DNA from 4 places in the Streptomyces sp. NBC_00370 genome. Region 1 is predicted to be linked to each of the others. Evidence: riboswitches for the same ligand, from Rfam matches in the RefSeq annotation. Region 1 holds a riboswitch; each other region holds the start of a gene.
What was found. A riboswitch is a leader RNA that binds a small molecule or an ion and turns the genes downstream of it on or off. The one in region 1 is predicted to bind cobalamin.
Positions count from the first base shown of each region.

Region 2: another riboswitch for cobalamin. It lies ahead of OHS57_RS14095 (ABC transporter substrate-binding protein); the one in region 1 lies ahead of metE (5-methyltetrahydropteroyltriglutamate--homocysteine S-methyltransferase).
Region 3: another riboswitch for cobalamin. It lies ahead of OHS57_RS25705 (ribonucleoside-diphosphate reductase subunit alpha); the one in region 1 lies ahead of metE (5-methyltetrahydropteroyltriglutamate--homocysteine S-methyltransferase).
Region 4: another riboswitch for cobalamin. It lies ahead of OHS57_RS33370 (CbtB domain-containing protein); the one in region 1 lies ahead of metE (5-methyltetrahydropteroyltriglutamate--homocysteine S-methyltransferase).

Region 1 is NZ_CP107968.1:7,724,168-7,728,372, reverse strand. Features, by position in the region: gene metE (5-methyltetrahydropteroyltriglutamate--homocysteine S-methyltransferase) at 116-2,440, opposite strand; cobalamin riboswitch at 2,603-2,822, opposite strand; gene qcrB (cytochrome bc1 complex cytochrome b subunit) at 2,919-4,205, opposite strand, start outside.
Region 2 is NZ_CP107968.1:3,184,728-3,188,932, reverse strand. Features, by position in the region: gene OHS57_RS14110 (DUF2017 domain-containing protein) at 1-342, shown strand, start outside; gene OHS57_RS14105 (amino acid permease) at 424-1,857, shown strand; gene OHS57_RS14100 (Mov34/MPN/PAD-1 family protein) at 1,902-2,315, shown strand; cobalamin riboswitch at 2,287-2,439, shown strand; gene OHS57_RS14095 (ABC transporter substrate-binding protein) at 2,482-3,483, shown strand; gene OHS57_RS14090 (iron ABC transporter permease) at 3,521-4,205, shown strand, end outside.
Region 3 is NZ_CP107968.1:5,737,382-5,741,586, forward strand. Features, by position in the region: gene OHS57_RS25700 (ribonucleotide-diphosphate reductase subunit beta) at 1-67, opposite strand, end outside; gene OHS57_RS25705 (ribonucleoside-diphosphate reductase subunit alpha) at 67-2,457, opposite strand; cobalamin riboswitch at 2,595-2,719, opposite strand; gene mctP (monocarboxylate uptake permease MctP) at 2,906-4,205, opposite strand, start outside.
Region 4 is NZ_CP107968.1:7,523,698-7,527,902, reverse strand. Features, by position in the region: gene OHS57_RS33390 (hypothetical protein) at 1-215, opposite strand, end outside; gene OHS57_RS33385 (VOC family protein) at 429-809, shown strand; gene OHS57_RS33380 (type 1 glutamine amidotransferase domain-containing protein) at 886-1,419, opposite strand; gene OHS57_RS33375 (hypothetical protein) at 1,671-2,231, shown strand; adenosylcobalamin (AdoCbl) riboswitch at 2,344-2,439, shown strand; gene OHS57_RS33370 (CbtB domain-containing protein) at 2,484-2,699, shown strand; gene OHS57_RS33365 (CbtA family protein) at 2,720-3,487, shown strand; gene OHS57_RS33360 (aldo/keto reductase) at 3,552-4,205, shown strand, end outside.

The DNA.
Region 1 (4,205 bases):
CGGACTGCCGAACACTCCCCCAACACCGCGGCGGTCAGCGACTCCGACACGCGGGCAGCACCAGGCAGGTCCGGGGCAGACACCCGTGGTGTCCGCCCCGGACCGCTTCCGTCGGTCAGGAGCCCTCGGTGGCCAGTTCGGCGCGGATCTCGCGGGCGGCCGCGACCAGGTTCTCCAGCGAGGCCCGGGTCTCGGGCCAGCCGCGGGTCTTCAGGCCGCAGTCGGGGTTGACCCACAGCCGCTCGGCCGGGATGGCCTCAAGTCCCTTACGCAGCAGGGCCGCCGCCTCTTCGGCGCTCGGCACGCGCGGCGAGTGGATGTCGTACACGCCGGGGCCCGCCTCACGCGGGTAGCCGTGTGCGGCGAGTTCGCCGGCGACCTGCATGTGCGAGCGGGCGGCCTCCAGGCTGATGACGTCGGCGTCGAGGTCGTCGATGGCCTGCACGATGTCGCCGAACTCGGCGTAGCACATGTGCGTGTGGATCTGGGTGGCCGGGCCGACACCGCTGGTGGTGAGCCGGAACGACTCGGTGGCCCAGTCCAGGTAGGCGGCGTGGTCGGCGGCACGCAGCGGCAGCGTTTCGCGCAGGGCAGGCTCGTCGACCTGGATGACCGAAGTACCGGCCGCCTCAAGGTCGTTCACTTCGTCGCGCAGCGCGAGGGCGACCTGGCGCGCGGTGTCGCCGAGCGGCTGGTCGTCGCGGACGAAGGACCAGGCCAGCATGGTGACGGGTCCGGTGAGCATGCCCTTGACCGGGCGGTCGGTCAGGGACTGCGCGTACGTCGTCCAGCGCACCGTCATCGGCTCGGGCCGTGAGATGTCGCCGGCCAGCACCGGCGGCCGGACGTACCGGGTGCCGTAGGACTGCACCCAGCCGTGCTGCGTCGCCAGATAGCCGGTCAGCTGCTCGGCGAAGTACTGCACCATGTCGTTGCGTTCGGGCTCGCCGTGCACCAGGACGTCGATCCCGGCCTTCTCCTGGAAGGACAGGACGTCCCTGATCTCGTTCTTGATGCGCTCCTCGTACCCGGCGGTGTCGATCCGGCCGGTCCGCACGTCGGCCCGGGCGGTGCGCAGTTCGTCGGTCTGCGGGAACGAGCCGATGGTCGTGGTCGGCAGCAGCGGGAGCCCGAGGTGCGCGCGCTGGGTGAGGGTCCGCTCGGGGTACGGCTGCGAGCGCCGCCCGTCGGCGTCGGTGATGGCCGCGGTACGGGCCCGTACCGCGGGGTCGCTGGTCAGTTCCGACCCGGCGCGGGAGGCCAGATCGGCGCGGTTGGAGGCGAGTTCGGCAGCGATGGCATCGGTGCCCCGTGCCAGACCGCGCGCCAGGACGGCGATCTCCTGCGTCTTCTGCCGGGCGAACGCGAGCCAGCGGGCGATCTGCGGATCGATGTCGCGCTCGGCGTCTGCGTCCAGCGGTACGTGCAGGAGCGAGCAGGACGACGAGACGTCGACCCGGTCCGCGAGACCGAGGAGGGTGCCCAGCGTGGCCAGTGAATTCTCGTAGTCGTTGATCCAGATGTTGCGGCCGTTGACGACGCCGGCGACCAGCCGCTTGCCGGGCAGTCCGCCGGCCGCTGCGAGGTCTTCGAGGTTGGCGGCGCCCGACTCGGTGAAGTCGAGGGCGAGGCCTTCGACCGGCGCCTTGGCCAGGACGGCCAGCGCCTCGCCGAGCCGCCCGAAGTACGAGGCGACGAGCAGCTTCGGCCGGTCGGCCGCGCCGCCCAGGTCGCGGTAGGCGCGGGCGGCGGCGTTCAGTTCGGCGGGGGTGCGGTCCTGCACCAGCGCGGGCTCGTCGAGCTGCACCCACTGGGCGCCGGCCGCCCGCAGATCGGCCAGCACCTCGGCGTACACCGGCAGCAGCCGGTCCAGCAGGGTCAGCGGCTCGAAGTCGGCCGCGACGCCGGGCGCGGGCTTGGCGAGCAGCAGGTACGTGACCGGGCCGACGAGGACCGGCCGCGCGGTGTGCCCGAGCGCGACAGCCTCCTTCAGCTCGGTGACCTGCTTGCCGGAGTCGGCGGTGAAGACGGTGTCCGGGCCCAGCTCCGGCACGAGGTAGTGGTAGTTCGTGTCGAACCACTTGGTCATTTCGAGCGGGGCGATGTCCTGATTGCCCCGGGCCATCGCGAAATACCCGTCGAGCGCGTCGGCGCCGACCGCCGCGCGGTGCCGCTCGGGGACAGCGCCGACCATGACGCTGGTGTCCAGAACATGGTCGTAGTACGAGAAGTCACCGGACGGCACCTCCTCGATGCCGGCCTCGGCCAGCTGCTGCCAGTTCGAACGGCGCAGGCCTGCCGCGGTCTCCCGGAGGGCGTCGGCGGTGACTCGGCCCTTCCAGTACCCCTCGACGGCCTTTTTCAGTTCACGGTTCTGACCCTGGCGGGGGTAGCCGTGGACGGTGGCTCGTGCTGCCGCGGCTGCGGGCTTCGCTGTCACGGAACTCTCCTTCGCGAGATGTGTCCTGGTATCCCGGGGACGGGACCGCGGACGCGAAGGGACGGACCAACCGGGCCGCCCGCGAGGCTGTGCCGCCGCGTATGCCGCTCGATGTGTACGCCGACCCGCCCACGAGGTCACCGGGATGTCCGCGCGCGATCGGTCGCGCACGGGCAACGGGCAGGTCTTCGGACTCGTGGGCTCGTCTCGTGAAGGTCACGGGACACCTAATGGCCGTCGCTTCCCAGACCCGGCCGGGTCCAGTGCGTATGACGGCGGTCGTTCCCACTCACCGCTGCGGGGCAGTCCCGGATTCTCACCGGGTTCCCTCTTACGAAGCCCTCTCTGGCGGACAGGGCTCACCAGTCGCACGGACCAGCCTAGAGGGAAGAACGGCCCGCGCGCACCCTCGCCCGCAATCCGGGACCACGTCGGACACCTGGGTGCGCGCCGCTCGGCGCACGCCGGCCACCGCCCGTCACACCCGCGACTTCTCGTCGTAGAAGGCCCGTGACAGCCGTACGCGCACCCGCTGGGCCAGGCCGGTTCTGCGGGTCACGCCGTTGCTGTCCGTCGCGGGGCCGAGCTGGAGCGGCTGCGGCTGTTCGCCCTGCGTCAGGGTGAACAGTTCGGCCGGCGAGAGCCGCTCGTGCACCTCGACGAACTCGCCGTGCGGCAGCCGCTTGACGATGCCGGTCTCCCTGCCGTGCAGCACCTTCTCCCGGTCGCGCCGCCGCAGTCCCAGACAGACGCGTCGGGTCACGACGAAGACGATCACCGGCATCACGAAGAACGCGACCCGCACGGTCCAGGTGATGGCGTTGATGGACAGATGGAAGTGGGTCGCCCACAGGTCGTTCCCGCCTCCGACCAGCAGGACCAGGTACTCACTGATCCACGCGGCGCCGATGGCCGTACGGACCGGCCGGTCGCGCGGCCGGTCCAGCAGATGGTGTTCGCGGCGGTCGCCGGTTATCCATGCCTCGACGAACGGATAGGCCCCGATGAAGACCAGCATCAGCGGGAAGACCATCAGCGGCACGAACACACCGAGGACGAGTGTGTGACCCCAGGCGTTGATCTCCCAGCCCGGCATGATGCGGATCAGTCCCTCGGAGAAGCCGAGGTACCAGTCGGGCTGGGCACCGGTCGACACCTGGTCGGGGCGGTAAGGGCCGTACGACCAGACGGGGTTGATCGCCGCGACCGCCGCGATCACCGCGATCGTCCCGAAGACCAGGAAGAAGAAGCCGCCGGCCTTCGCCATGTACACCGGCATCAGCGGCGCCCCCACGACGTTCTTCTCCGTCCGTCCGGGGCCCGGGAATTGGGTGTGCTTGTGGTAGACGACGAGGATCAGATGGACGACGACGAGCGCGGCGATGATCCCCGGGAACAGCAGCACATGCACGGAGTAGAAGCGCGACACGATGTCGTGTCCCGGGAACTCCCCGCCGAACAGGAACATCGACAGGTACGTGCCGACGACGGGCGTGGAGAGGACGGCGCCGTCCACGAAGCGCATCCCCGTACCGGACAGCAGGTCGTCCGGCAGCGAGTAGCCGGTCAGCCCCTCGAAGAGCCCGATGATCAGCATCAGCCAGCCGAACAGCCAGTTGATCTCGCGGGGCTTGCGGAACGAGCCGGTGAAGAAGTGCCGCATCATGTGCACGAGCAGCGCGGCGAGGAAGACGAGTGCGGCCCAGTGGTGGATCTGCCGGATCAGCAGTCCGCCGCGCACGTCGAAGCTGATGTCCAGCGTGGA
Region 2 (4,205 bases), 4.5 Mb from region 1:
GAACTGCGGGAGTTCTCCTCCGAGTTCAGGCGCTTCACGGAGAACGACCTGCGCGACCGCAAGCGCGCCGACGGGGTCGCCGTCGTCCGCTCCCTGGACGCGCTCACCGCGTCCGGCGCCGGTGACGCCGTACTGAAACTGACCCCCGACGAGTGCGCCCACTGGCTCGGCGCCCTCAACGACCTGCGGCTGACGATCGGCACCCGGCTCGACGTCACGGACGAGGACGAGGGCGGCGAGCTGTACCGGCTGCCCGACTCCGACCCGCGCAAGCCGATGGTCATGGCGTATCTGTGGCTCGGCGCGCTCCAGGAGACGCTCGTGGAGACGATGATGCCCTGACGGGCCGCGCGGTTGCCCGAAATGAACCCTTCGCCATGATAGGTCCTGAGTGCTGACCGCACGGCGAAAGGGCACTCCACGATGACCACACCCGTCGAGAGCGACGAGACCGGCCGGCCGGGCGAGGACGACGAGGGCTACGCACGCGGGCTCGGCAGCCGGCAGATCCAGATGATCGCGATCGGCGGCGCGATCGGCGTCGGTCTGTTCATGGGCGCGGGCGCCAACATCGCCAAGGCGGGGCCGAGCATCATCCTGATGTACGCCCTCGCCGGCGTCGTCATCTTCTTCATCATGCGGGCGCTGGGCGAACTGCTGCTCTACCGCCCGGTGTCCGGCTCGTTCGCCGAGTACGCGCGCGAGTTCCTCGGCCCGTTCTTCGGCTACGCCACCGCCTGGACGTACTGGCTGATGTGGGTGGTCACCGGCATGGCCGAGCTGACGGCCGCCGCGATCTACATCCACTTCTGGTTCCCGCAGATCCCGCAGTGGGTCAGCTCGCTCGTCTTCCTGCTGGTGCTCTTCGGGGTGAATCTGATCTCGGTGAAGATCTTCGGCGAGGTCGAGTTCTGGTTCTCGATGATCAAGGTCACCGCCATCATCGGCATGATCGTCATCGGGCTCGGCGTCCTCACCCTCGGCTTCTCCGACGCCGGTGCCACCGCGGCCCCCGGCAATCTCGTCTCGCAGGGCGGGGTCTTCCCGCACGGCATCGGCTCCAGCCTGATGACCCTGCAAGGCGTGATGTTCGCCTACCTCGCCGTCGAGGTCGTCGGCGTCACGGCAGGCGAATCGCAGAACCCGGAGAAGACCCTCCCCAAGGCCATCAACACGCTGCCCTGGCGGATCATCATCTTCTACGTCGGCTCGCTGACCGTCCTGCTCGCCGTGGTCCGCTGGACCGAGTTCTCCGCCGGCGTCAGCCCCTTCGTCTACGCCTTCGAGAAGATCGGCATCCCGCTCGCCGCCGGCATCGTCAACTTCGTCGTCCTCACGGCGGCCCTGTCGTCCTGCAACTCCGGCATGTACTCGACGGGCCGGATGCTGCGCGCGCTCGCCGTCAACAGCGAGGCGCCCAAGGCGTTCGGCAGACTCAACTCGCGCCGCACCCCCGCCTTCGGCATCAGCGTCTCCGTCGCCCTGATGGGCATCGGCGTCATCCTCAACTACCTCGTCCCCGAGAAGGCGTTCGGGTACGTGACGTCGGTGGGCACCGCCGCCGGCATCTGGACCTGGATGATGATCCTCGCCAGCCACATCCGCTACCGCCGCGCCGTCGAAGCGGGCCGGCTGCCCGCCTCCGCGTTCCCGGCCCCCGGCGGCGCGGTGCTGAGCTGGGTCGCCCTCGCCTTCCTCGCCTTCGTCACCTGCCTGATCGCCTACGACCACGAAGCGCGCGTCTGCCTGTACGTGGGCGCCCTGTGGGCCGTGGGTCTGGTGGGCGGCTGGCAGCTGCTCAAGCGCCGCACCGTCACCACCGGGGAAGAGGCGGGCGCCTACGCACCCGTCGAGTAGGGCCTACCCGGTGGCCCGGCCCTCGGCCGTCCTATATTTCACTCATGCTGACCATCACCCAGGCTCTGTACGACCAGATCGTCGCGCACGCACGCCGCGATCATCCCGACGAAGCCTGCGGCGTGGTCGCGGGACCCGAGGGCTCCGACCGGCCCGAGCGGTTCGTCCCCATGCTCAACGCGGCACGCTCGCCCACCTTCTACGAATTCGACTCGGCGGACCTGCTGAAGCTCTACCGCGACCTGGACGACCGCGACGAGACCCCGGTGATCGTCTACCACTCGCACACCGCGACCGAGGCGTACCCGTCCCGTACGGACATCAGCTACGCCAACGAGCCCGAGGCGCACTACGTGCTGGTCTCGACCGCCGACAGCGACGGTCTCGGCCCGTTCCAGTTCCGCTCCTACCGGATCGTGGACGGCAAGGTCACCGAAGAGGACGTCACGGTCGTCTGAGAGACTGACCCCCTACCCGAGGCGGCAGGAGCCAGGAAGCCGGTGCGAGTCCGGCGCGGTCCCGCCACTGTGACCAAGCGAATCCGCTTGGCAGCCAGGAACTGACCTGCCGCCCTTCTTCCACCAGCCAGGGGACGCGGAAATCCCCCCGGAGGAGTGCTCAGCCATGCCGTCAGTCCCGCCCACGCTCCGCCGCGCGCTCATAGCCGCCGCGCTCCCCGCCCTGCTGGTACCGGTCGCCGCGTGCGGCTCGACGGACAAGCCGGCGGCGAGCGCCGCGAAGGCAGCCGCCCCCGGCTTCCCCTACACCGTCACCAACTGCGGTGTGAAGACGACCTACCAGGCACCGCCCCGGCGCGTCGTCACCATGAACCAGCACGCCACCGAGGTCATGCTCGCGCTCGGCCTGCGAAAATCCCTGGTCGGCACCGCCTACCTGGACGACACGATCTCGCCCGCCTACGCCGCCGCGTACAAGAGCGTGCCGGTGCTCGCCAAGGAGTACCCCTCCAAGGAGAAGCTGCTCGCCGCCGATCCCGACTTCGTCTACGGCGGCTACGCCAGCGCCTTCGACGCCAAGGACGGCCGCGCGCGCGACGACCTGAAGGGCGCGGGCATCGACACCCGGCTCAACATCGAGAGCTGCACCAAGGGCGCCGTCACCATGGACGACGTCTACCAGGAGGTACGGGAGGTCGGCCGGACCTTCGGCGTCCCCGACCGCGCGGACAAGTGGATCGCGCGGGCCCGCGCCACCGTCGCGGGGACGGCCGCCAAGCTCAAGGGCGTCAAGCCCGTCTCCGTCTTCGTCTACGACAGCGGCGACAAGACCGCCTTCACCGCGGGCGGCGCCGGCATCGGCAACGAACTCATCACCCGCGCGGGCGGCGCCAACGTCTTCGCCGACCTGGACAAGTCGTTCGGCGACGCCACCTGGGAACAGGTGGTCGCCCGCAAGCCGCAGGCCGTCGTCATCTACGACTACGGCTCGACGACGGTCGCCCAGAAGGAGAAGCGGCTCACCGACGACCCGGTGCTCGCCGACGTACCCGCGATCAAGAACAAGCGGTTCGCCGTGATGCCGCTGTCCAGCGTCGTCCTCGGCGTACGCGCCCCCGACGCCGTCGCGAAACTCGCGGCCCAGCTCCACCCCGGAACTGTGAAGTAGCGCCGTGCCCCGCACCACCCCGCCAGGCCCGTCCGGCATATCGGGCGCACCGGTCACGCCCGGCCCGCGAGGGCACGGGCGGCTGCGCTACCCGCTCGTGCTCGGCTGTCTCGTCGCCGCGCTCGCCGTCGCCGTCGTCGCCGGGCTCGCGCTCGGCTCCGTACGGATCGGGCCCGGCGAGGTCGTCGCCGCCCTCACCGGGCGGGCCGCACCGAGCCCGTACCGGACCATCGTCCTCGACGTACGGCTGCCCAGGGTGCTGCTCGGCGCGATCGTCGGCGCGGGGCTCGCCGTCGTCGGGACGGTCCTCCAGGCGCTGGTGCGCAACAAGCTCGCCGACCCGTTCCTGCTCGGCATCTCCTCCGGCGCGTCGACCGGCGCCGTGGCCGTGCTCGTCCTCGGCATCGGCGGGGGAGTGACCACCACCGTCGCCATGCCGGCCGCCGCCTTCGCCGGCTCGCTCGTCGCCCTCGCCCTCGTCTACAGCCTCGCCCGCAGGGGCGGCGCCATGACCGGCGGCAGGCTCGTCCTGGCCGGGGTGACCGTCTCGTACATCCTCTCCGCGCTCACCACCCTCCTGCTGGTCGTCGCCGCCCGGCCCGAGCAGTTCCAGGAGGCCCTGTACTGGACACTCGGCGGTCTGGGCAGCGCCCGCTGGGGCACGCTCGTCCTGCCCGGCGTCGTCCTGCTCGCCGGGACGGCGCTGCTGATGACCCTGGCCC
Region 3 (4,205 bases), 2.0 Mb from region 1:
CGAGCAGGTTCTTCACGACGGTCTCGGTCGGTTCGGTGGTCTCGGTCGGTTCGGTCTCGGTCGTCATTACTGGCAGGCCTCGCAGGACTCGGGGTTTTCCAGGGAGCAGGCGACGGCGTCCGCGTCGGGCGCCATCGGTACGGGCACGGGCACGGGGCCGGGGCCGGGGCCGGGGGCGACGCGCGCCGCCGGTACGTCGGCGCCGGCCGCGCGGGCGATCCGGGTCGCCGGGCGCGAGCGCAGGTAGTACGTGGTCTTGAGGCCCTTCTTCCAGGCGTACGCGTACATCGAGCTGAGCTTCCCGATGGTCGGCGTCTCCAGGAACAGGTTCAGCGACTGGCTCTGGTCGAGGAACGGGGTACGCGCCGCCGCCATGTCGATCAGACCGCGCTGCGGGATCTCCCACGCCGTGCGGTACAGCTCGCGCACCTCGGCGGGCAGCCAACTGAAGCCCGCCACCGAGCCGCTCGACTCGCGCAGCGCCTCACGGCTCCTTGCGTCCCAGACGCCGAGCCGCTTCAACTCCGCCACCAGGTACGAGTTGACCTGAAGGAACTCACCCGACAGCGTCTCGCGCTTGAAGAGGTTCGAGACCTGCGGCTCGATGCACTCGTAGACCCCGGCGATCGAGGCGATGGTCGCGGTCGGCGCGATGGCGAGCAGCAGCGAGTTGCGCATACCGCTCCTGGCGACCCGGGCGCGCAGGGCGTCCCACCGCTCGGGCCAGTTCAGCTCCACGCCGTAGTGGTCGGGGTGCAGCACCCCGCGCGCCGTACGCGTCTGCTCCCAGGCGGGCAGCGGGGCGTACCGCTCGGCGAGCCCGCAGGACGCCTCGTACGCGGCGAGCATGACCCGCTCGGCGATCTTCGTGGAGAGCGCGGCGGCCTCGGCGGAGTCGAAGGGCAGGCCCTTCTTGAAGAAGACGTCCTGCAGGCCCATCACGCCGAGGCCGACCGGGCGCCACTTGGCGTTGGAGCGGCCCGCCTGCTCGGTCGGGTAGAAGTTGATGTCCACGACCCGGTCGAGGAAGGTGACGGCGGTGTGGACCGTCGTGTCCAGCCGCGCCCAGTCGATCTCGCCCGAATCCAGCACGAAAGCGGCCAGGTTGACCGAGCCGAGGTTGCAGACGGCCGTCTCGCCGTCGTCCGTGACCTCCAGGATCTCCGTGCAGAGGTTGGAGGAGTGGACCGTGCGGCCGGGCTCCGCCGTCTGGTTGGCCGTACGGTTCGACGCGTCCTTGAAGGTCATCCAGCCGTTGCCGGTCTGGGCGAGGGTGCGCATCATCCTGCCGTACAGGTCACGGGCCGGGATCGTCCTGATCGCGAGGCCCGCCGCCTCCGCCGCGCGGTACGCCGTGTCGAACGCGTCGCCCCACAGGTCGACCAGCTCCGGCACGTCGGACGGCGAGAACAACGACCAGTCGGTGTCCGCCTCGACGCGCCGCATGAACTCGTCGGGGATCCAGTGCGCCAGGTTGAGGTTGTGCGTACGGCGCGCCTCCTCACCGGTGTTGTCCCGCAGCTCCAGGAACTCCTCCAGGTCGGCGTGCCAGGTCTCCAGGTAGACGGCGGCGGCGCCCTTGCGCCTGCCGCCCTGGTTCACGGCGGCGACCGAGGAGTCGAGCGTGCGCAGGAACGGCACGATGCCGTTGGAGTGCCCGTTGGTGCCGCGGATCAGCGAACCCCGGGAGCGGATACGGGAGAACGGGATGCCGATGCCGCCCGCGTGCTTCGAGAGCCGGGCCACCTGGTGGTAGCGGTCGTAGATCGAGTCGAGTTCGTCGGCGGGGGAGTCCAGCAGATAGCAGGAGGACATCTGCGGGTGCCGGGTGCCCGAGTTGAACAGGGTCGGCGACGACGGCAGATAGTCCAGCCGGCTCATCAGCCGGTAGAGCGCGGCGACGTCCTCCAGCGCGGCCGGGCTGTCGTCCTCGGCGAGCCCGCACGCCACGCGCAGCATGAAGTACTGCGGGCGCTCGATGACCTGACGGGTGATCGGGTGGCGCAGCAGATAACGGCTGTAGAGCGTGCGCAGACCGAAGTAGCCGAACCGGTCGTCGGCCGCCGGGTCCACGAGCTCGTCGAGCCGGTCGGCGTGCAGCGCCACGAAGCGGGCGGTGGCGTCGGCGATCAGCCCCTCGGTGTGTCCGACGCCGACCGAGGCGGAGAACGACACCGCGCCCTGGCCGGCGGCCTCGTCGGCGATGGAACGGGTCAGCAGCCGGGCGGCGAGCCGGGAGTACGCGGGGTCCTCGGAGATCAGCCCGGCGGCGGCCTCGGTGGCCAGCTCGCGCAGGCCCGCAGCGTCCGATCCGGCGTTACGCCCCCGGAGCGCCGCCGCTGCGACCTTGCCCGGGTCGGTGTCGGGCAGATCGGCGGTGAGGTCCGTCAGCGTACGCAGCAGTGCCTCGCCTGAAGCGGCGGTGTGCGTGGCCGGACGGTCTGGCGCGATGGTCACGTGATGCTCTCCCTCGCTCGGATCGGGTCCGGCGGGCAGGAGGCAGGCATACGACGGACCGCACCCAGGGCAGGGCGCACCGCCGTGTCCGCCGGCCCTACCGCGGGGCCCGGGACGTCTCGGCGCCCGGCTCGGTCGAACCGGACGCACCGTCGGCAGGTCTTCGGACTCGCGGGTACGACAAAGCGCACCACAGCACACCGTTGCGGGACAGTTCCGGATTCGCACCGGATTCCCCTGTGTCGACAGCGAGACGAGCATACATCTGGTGGGCGTCTCGGGAGTCACCCCCCACATCTTGTGTCGCATCGAGTTTCGTCTGCCCGCTACGGGATTCATCTCGGCATCACGCTGGATACCGAGCAGCTCAAGGAATGGGTGCGCTGATACGCGCGACGGGCCGCCGGCGGTGCCGGCGGCCCGTTCCCGTGACGGTTTTCTCGGTGGGTCAGTGAGCCGGTTCGGCCGGTGTTGTCAGGGGGAGTTCGGCCTTGACGTCCGGGTCGCCCGCGTCCGCCGTGTAGTCGGACGCCGTCGTCTCGTCGATGCCGTCCGGTGCCTTGACCGCGCGCAGGATCAGGGTGAGGACCACCGTCACCACCACGTTCAGCACGAACGCGGTGAGGCCGATGTAGCCGATCTCGCCGAGCCCCGGGATCTCCTTCGACGAGCCGCCGAAGTGCTTCTGGGTCGGGCTCGCGACGCCGTACGCGGCGAGCGTCCCGTAGACCATGCCGACCGCCCAGCCCGCCAGCAGCGCCCAGCGGTGGAACCAGCGGGTGAACAGGCCGCCGACCAGGGCCGGCAGGGTCTGCAGGATCCAGATGCCGCCCAGCAGCTGGAAGTTGATCGCGACGGTCGGGTCCATCCCGAGGACGAAGACCAGCGCGCCCACCTTCACCAGCAGGGACACCAGCTTGGAGACCTTGGTCTCCTGCGCCGGGGTCGCGTCCGGCTTGATGAAGTCCTTGTAGATGTTGCGGGTGAAGAGGTTCGCCGCGGCGATCGACATGATCGCGGCCGGCACCAGCGCGCCGATACCGATCGCGGCGAAGGCGACGCCGGCGAACCAGTCGGGGAACATGTTCTCGAAGAGCTGCGGGATCGCCAACTGGCCGTTGTCGACCTTGATCCCGGCGGCGATCGCCATGAAGCCGAGCAGCGCCAGCAGCCCCAGCATCAGTGAATACAGCGGCAGGATCGCGGTGTTGCGCCGGATCACGTCACGGCTGCGGCTGGAGAGCGTCGCCGTGATGGAGTGCGGATACATGAAGAGCGCGAGCGCCGAGCCGAGCGCCAGCGTCGCGTACCCCCACTGGCCGGCCTCGGGCGGCGCCAGCGCGCCGCGCGGTTTGCCGGTGGCCGGATTGACCTTCGCGAAGGCGTCGCCCGCCTTGGCGAAGATGTCGTCGAAGCCGCCGAGCCTGATCGGGATGTAGATGATCGCCACGAGAATGACGATGTAGATCAGACCGTCCTTGACGAACGCGATCAGCGCGGGCGCCCGCAGCCCCGACGAGTACGTGTAGGCGGCGAGCACGGCGAACGCGATGAACAGCGGCAGGTCCTTGACGAACCAGTTGGTGTCGTTGCTGCCGCCGATGCCCATCACGTCGAGCACCGACTGGATACCGACCAGCTGGAGCGCGATGTACGGCATCGTCGCGAGGATGCCGGTCACGGCGACGGCCAGCGACAGGGACTTCGACCCGAAGCGCCCCCTGACGAAGTCCGACGTCGTCACGTAC
Region 4 (4,205 bases), 200 kb from region 1:
TCGGCGGGCGCCGCCTCGCCGCGTACGTCCGCCACGTCGAAGGTGGCCGTCCAGACGGCCTGCCGGTCGGCCGGCACGTCCTGGGGTACGTCGTCGGCGGCGCGGTCGGAGGCGAAGGCCGTGCCGAGGACCGCGAACACCGTGTGGGCGTCCTCCTTGGCCTGTCCGCCGAGTTGCACCGCGACCTCGGTCGCCGACTGTTCAGCGTTGCTCATGGGGTTGTTCCTCTCTGCGCCGAAGCTGTACGTGGAAGCCTGGGAAGGGATCGCTCCCAGGCTCTCCCCCGGGCCGTCGGAGTGCGACCGGAACCGGTCGGCCGGATGAAGCGCCGGCGGCCCGGGTACCCGCTGGGCAGCGGGCCAACCACCGGGCGCCCCGACGGGCCACGGCAGCTGTGTGCCCGTCAGGGCCGGGGGTACACGGTCGGCATGACCGTCGCCAAGACCAGCGTCCTCGTCCTCGACTGTGCCGAACCCGCCGACCTCGCCGAGTTCTACGCCACCTTCTTCGAAGCGGAGATCAAGATCGGTACCGACCCGGACTTCGTGGAGATCGTCGGACAGTCCGGCGTCCATCTCGCGATCCGCAGGGACCACGGCTACGCGCCTGCCAGCTGGCCCCGGCCCGAAACCTCTCAACAGGCCCATCTGCGCATCATGGTGGCCCGCGAGGACATCGACGAGGCGGAGCGTGAGGCGATCAGCCTCGGCGCACGCCCGCTGGACACCAAGGACAACGGCGGCCCGCGCGACACGCGCGTCTACTCGGACCCGGCGGGGCACTCCTTCACGCTGGCCGTCCAGCCGTAACGACGATGTCCGGCGTCCCGCCGTGGCGGGGCGCCGGACAGAGCCGGTCCGGGGTACAGGCTGCCTCGCGGAGGACTCAACCGCCGAACTGCTGGATGAACGCCTCGCAGAACGCCTTCAGATCGTCCGGCTTGCGGCTGGTGATGAGCGGGCTGGGCGCGGCGGTGCAGACCTTGACCTGCTCGTCCACCCAGGTACCGCCGGCGTTGCGGATGTCGGTCCGCAGGCTCGGCCAGGACGTCAGCGTCCTGTTACGCACCACATCGGCCTCGATGAGCGTCCACGGGGCGTGGCAGATCGCCGCCACCGGCTTGCCCGCGTCGAAGAACGCCTTCACGAAGGCCACCGCCGCGGGATCCGTCCGCAGCGCGTCGGGGTTGGCGACACCGCCGGGCAGCACGAGACCGTCGTAGTCCTCGACGGAGCTCTGCGCCACCGTCCGGTCGACGGGGAAGGTGTCCGCCTTGTCGAGGTGGTTGAACGCCTGCACCTGGCCCGGCGCGGTCGAGATCAGCTCGCGCTCGCCGCGCGCCTCCCCCACCGCCTTCCAGGGTTCGGTCAGCTCGACCTGCTCCACGCCTTCGGGAGCAACGAGAAATGCCACTCGCATCCGGATCACGTCCTTTCTCGTCATGTACAGCTGTGTTCGTCTGCCCGACGACGGGCGCCCGACACGCAGGCGGCCCGTGGACCGAGCCGGCCGGCCCCGCACGATTCTTACCGGAATGTGCCGGGCGGGCATGTCGAGTGACGCCGGGGGCTGCCGGGCGGCGTCAGGCGGGCGTCAAAGCCGCACGCGGTCGCGTCAGCCGTCCGTCAAGGCGTGGAGCGCCGGTCCGTTCCGTGCCTAGAGTCACCGCCATGGGACGACGTCGGGCGGGAGGGGCGGCCACGGGGCCCGGCGCCGGCAGCCGGGGCGCGCCGGGCACGGTGTACGACGACCGCTGGGCCGGTGAGGCCCGGCAGGCGGCGGGGTGCGCAGGGGTGTTGCTGACCCTGCTGCTGGTGGTCGACGGCGCTTCGGGCGATCTGACCCTGCGGCACGCCGTGTTCTGGACCGGGCTCGCCGTGCTGCTGTTCGTCGTACTCGTACCGGCCCGGGTGTCGGCGGGGGCCGGCTGGCTGGCCTCGCGCGGGCTGCTCGGCGAGCATCGGGTGCGTACGGACCGGCTGTTGTCGGTCCGTATGTCCGACGGGGTGGCCCAGCGCCTCGTCCTGTGCGACACGGAGGGCGGCAGGGTCGAGGTCGATCCGCGGGTGCTCGTCGCGGCGCCGCAGCTCTGGTACCGGCTGGAGACGGACGCCCTCGGGTCGCTGAGAGACGGCCGGCCGCTGTACGGCGCCGATACGCTCCGCAGGCTCACCGGACGCCTGGACGGCGCGGCGGCCGAGGCGGTCTTCCGCTCGTCCGGCCTGCGCTGAGCGTCCCGGTCCCGGCCGCCGCGGACCGTGCGTACGGCGTGGGCCCGGACGCGGGCACGAGGGGTGCACTGTGGCGTCACGGGGCCGACGGGCGGTACGGTGCCGAGGACATGACGAGGGTGTGACGGAAGTCCGGTGAGAATCCGGCACGGTCGCGCCACTGTGGACCCGCGGTTCGCCGCGGGAAGTCAGACCCGGCACCTTCGTCTCAGGCACCACGATCGGGACGCGTGTTCCCCAGGAGGTTCGGCCATGGCACAGTCTGCCGCCCCCACCACCGGCTCCACAGCCGTCGCACCCATCTCGCTCAAGGCGATAGCGCCCTGGGCGGTCTTCTTCGGCGTTCTGATGCTGTTCCTGCTGTACTTCGTCGGCGCCGAGCAGGGCGCCACCTCTGTCTTCTCCGGCACCGACATCCACGAGTGGGTCCATGACGGACGCCATCTCCTCGGCTTCCCCTGCCACTGAGAGACCGAGGAAATCCGCTCATGAACTCCATATCCGTCAGGGCCCTGTTGGTGCGCGGCATGCTCGCGGGGCTCGCCGCAGGCGTGCTCGCCCTCGTCGTCGCCTATCTGCTCGGTGAGCCGAGGATCGACTCGGCCATCGCGTTCGAGGACTCGCACAGCCACGAGCACGAGATGGAAGTCGTCAGCCGCTCGCTCCAGTCCACCGCCGGACTCGCCACGGGCGTCCTGGTGTTCGGCGTCGCCGTCGGCGGTATCGCCGCGCTCGCGTTCTGTGTCGCGCTCGGCCGGATCGGCGCCTTCGGGCCCCGGGCCACGGCGATGCTGCTCGCGGGCGGTGCGCTGCTCACCGTCTACGTCGTGCCGTTCCTCAAGTACCCGGCCAATCCGCCGTCGGTGGGCGACCCGGGGACCATCGGCAAGCGCAGTACGCTGTATGTGCTGATGATCGTGCTGAGTGTGCTGCTGGCCGTGGCGGCCGTCATCTTCGGCAAGCGGCTGGCACCGCGGCTCGGCAACTGGAACGCGACGGTCGCCGCCGTCGTCGGCTTCGGTGTGCTGGTCGGCCTCGCGTACGCGTTCCTGCCCACCGTCAACGAAGTGCCCAAGGACTTCCCGGCGCCGCTGCTCTGGCAGTTCAGGGTGGCCTCGCTGGCCATCCAGATCACCATGTGGAGCGCCTTCGGGCTGATCTTCGGCCATCTCGCCCAGCGGCTCCTCGCTCCGGAGACCGTTCCGGCGGTGCGCCGCAGCAGTCCGGACGACCGGGTCGGCGCCCCGGTGAACTGAACCCCGACCACCGTCAGAAACCCGCCGGGGCCCTTCCCGGCGGGTTTCTTCGTGAGGAGAAGCAATGGAGTACGTACGTCTGGGCCGGACCGGTCTTGAGGTGTCCAGGATCGTCCTCGGCTGTATGAGTTTCGGCGACCCGCAGTCCGGGTCCCACCCCTGGTCCCTGCCGCTGGAGGAGTCACGGCCGCTGGTCCGGCAGGCCGTCGAGGCGGGCATCACCACCTTCGACACGGCCAACGTCTACTCGCTCGGGTCGAGCGAGGAGATCGTCGGGCGGCTGCTGGGCGAATTCGCCAAGCGCGAGGAGGTCGTGATCGCCACCAAGGTGAACGGCCGGATGCACGCGGGTCCCAAGGGCGCGGGTCTGTCGCGTGCGGCCATCTTCAGCCAGGCGGAGGCGAGTCTGCGGCGGCTGGGCACTGACTACATCGATCTGTACCAGATCCACCGCTACGACCCGAACACGCCGATCGAGGAGACGATGGAGGCGCTGCACGACCTCGTGCGCGCCGGGAAGGTGCGCTACATCGGGGCCTCCTCGATGTGGACGTGGCAGTTCGCCAACGCCCAGCACACCGCCGAACTGCACGGCTGGACGCCGTTCGTGTCGATGCAGGACCAGTACAGCCTGCTGATGCGCGAGGAGGAGCGGGAGATGCTGCCGTTCTGTCTCGACCAGGGGGTCGGGGTGCTGCCGTGGAGCCCGCTGGCCCGG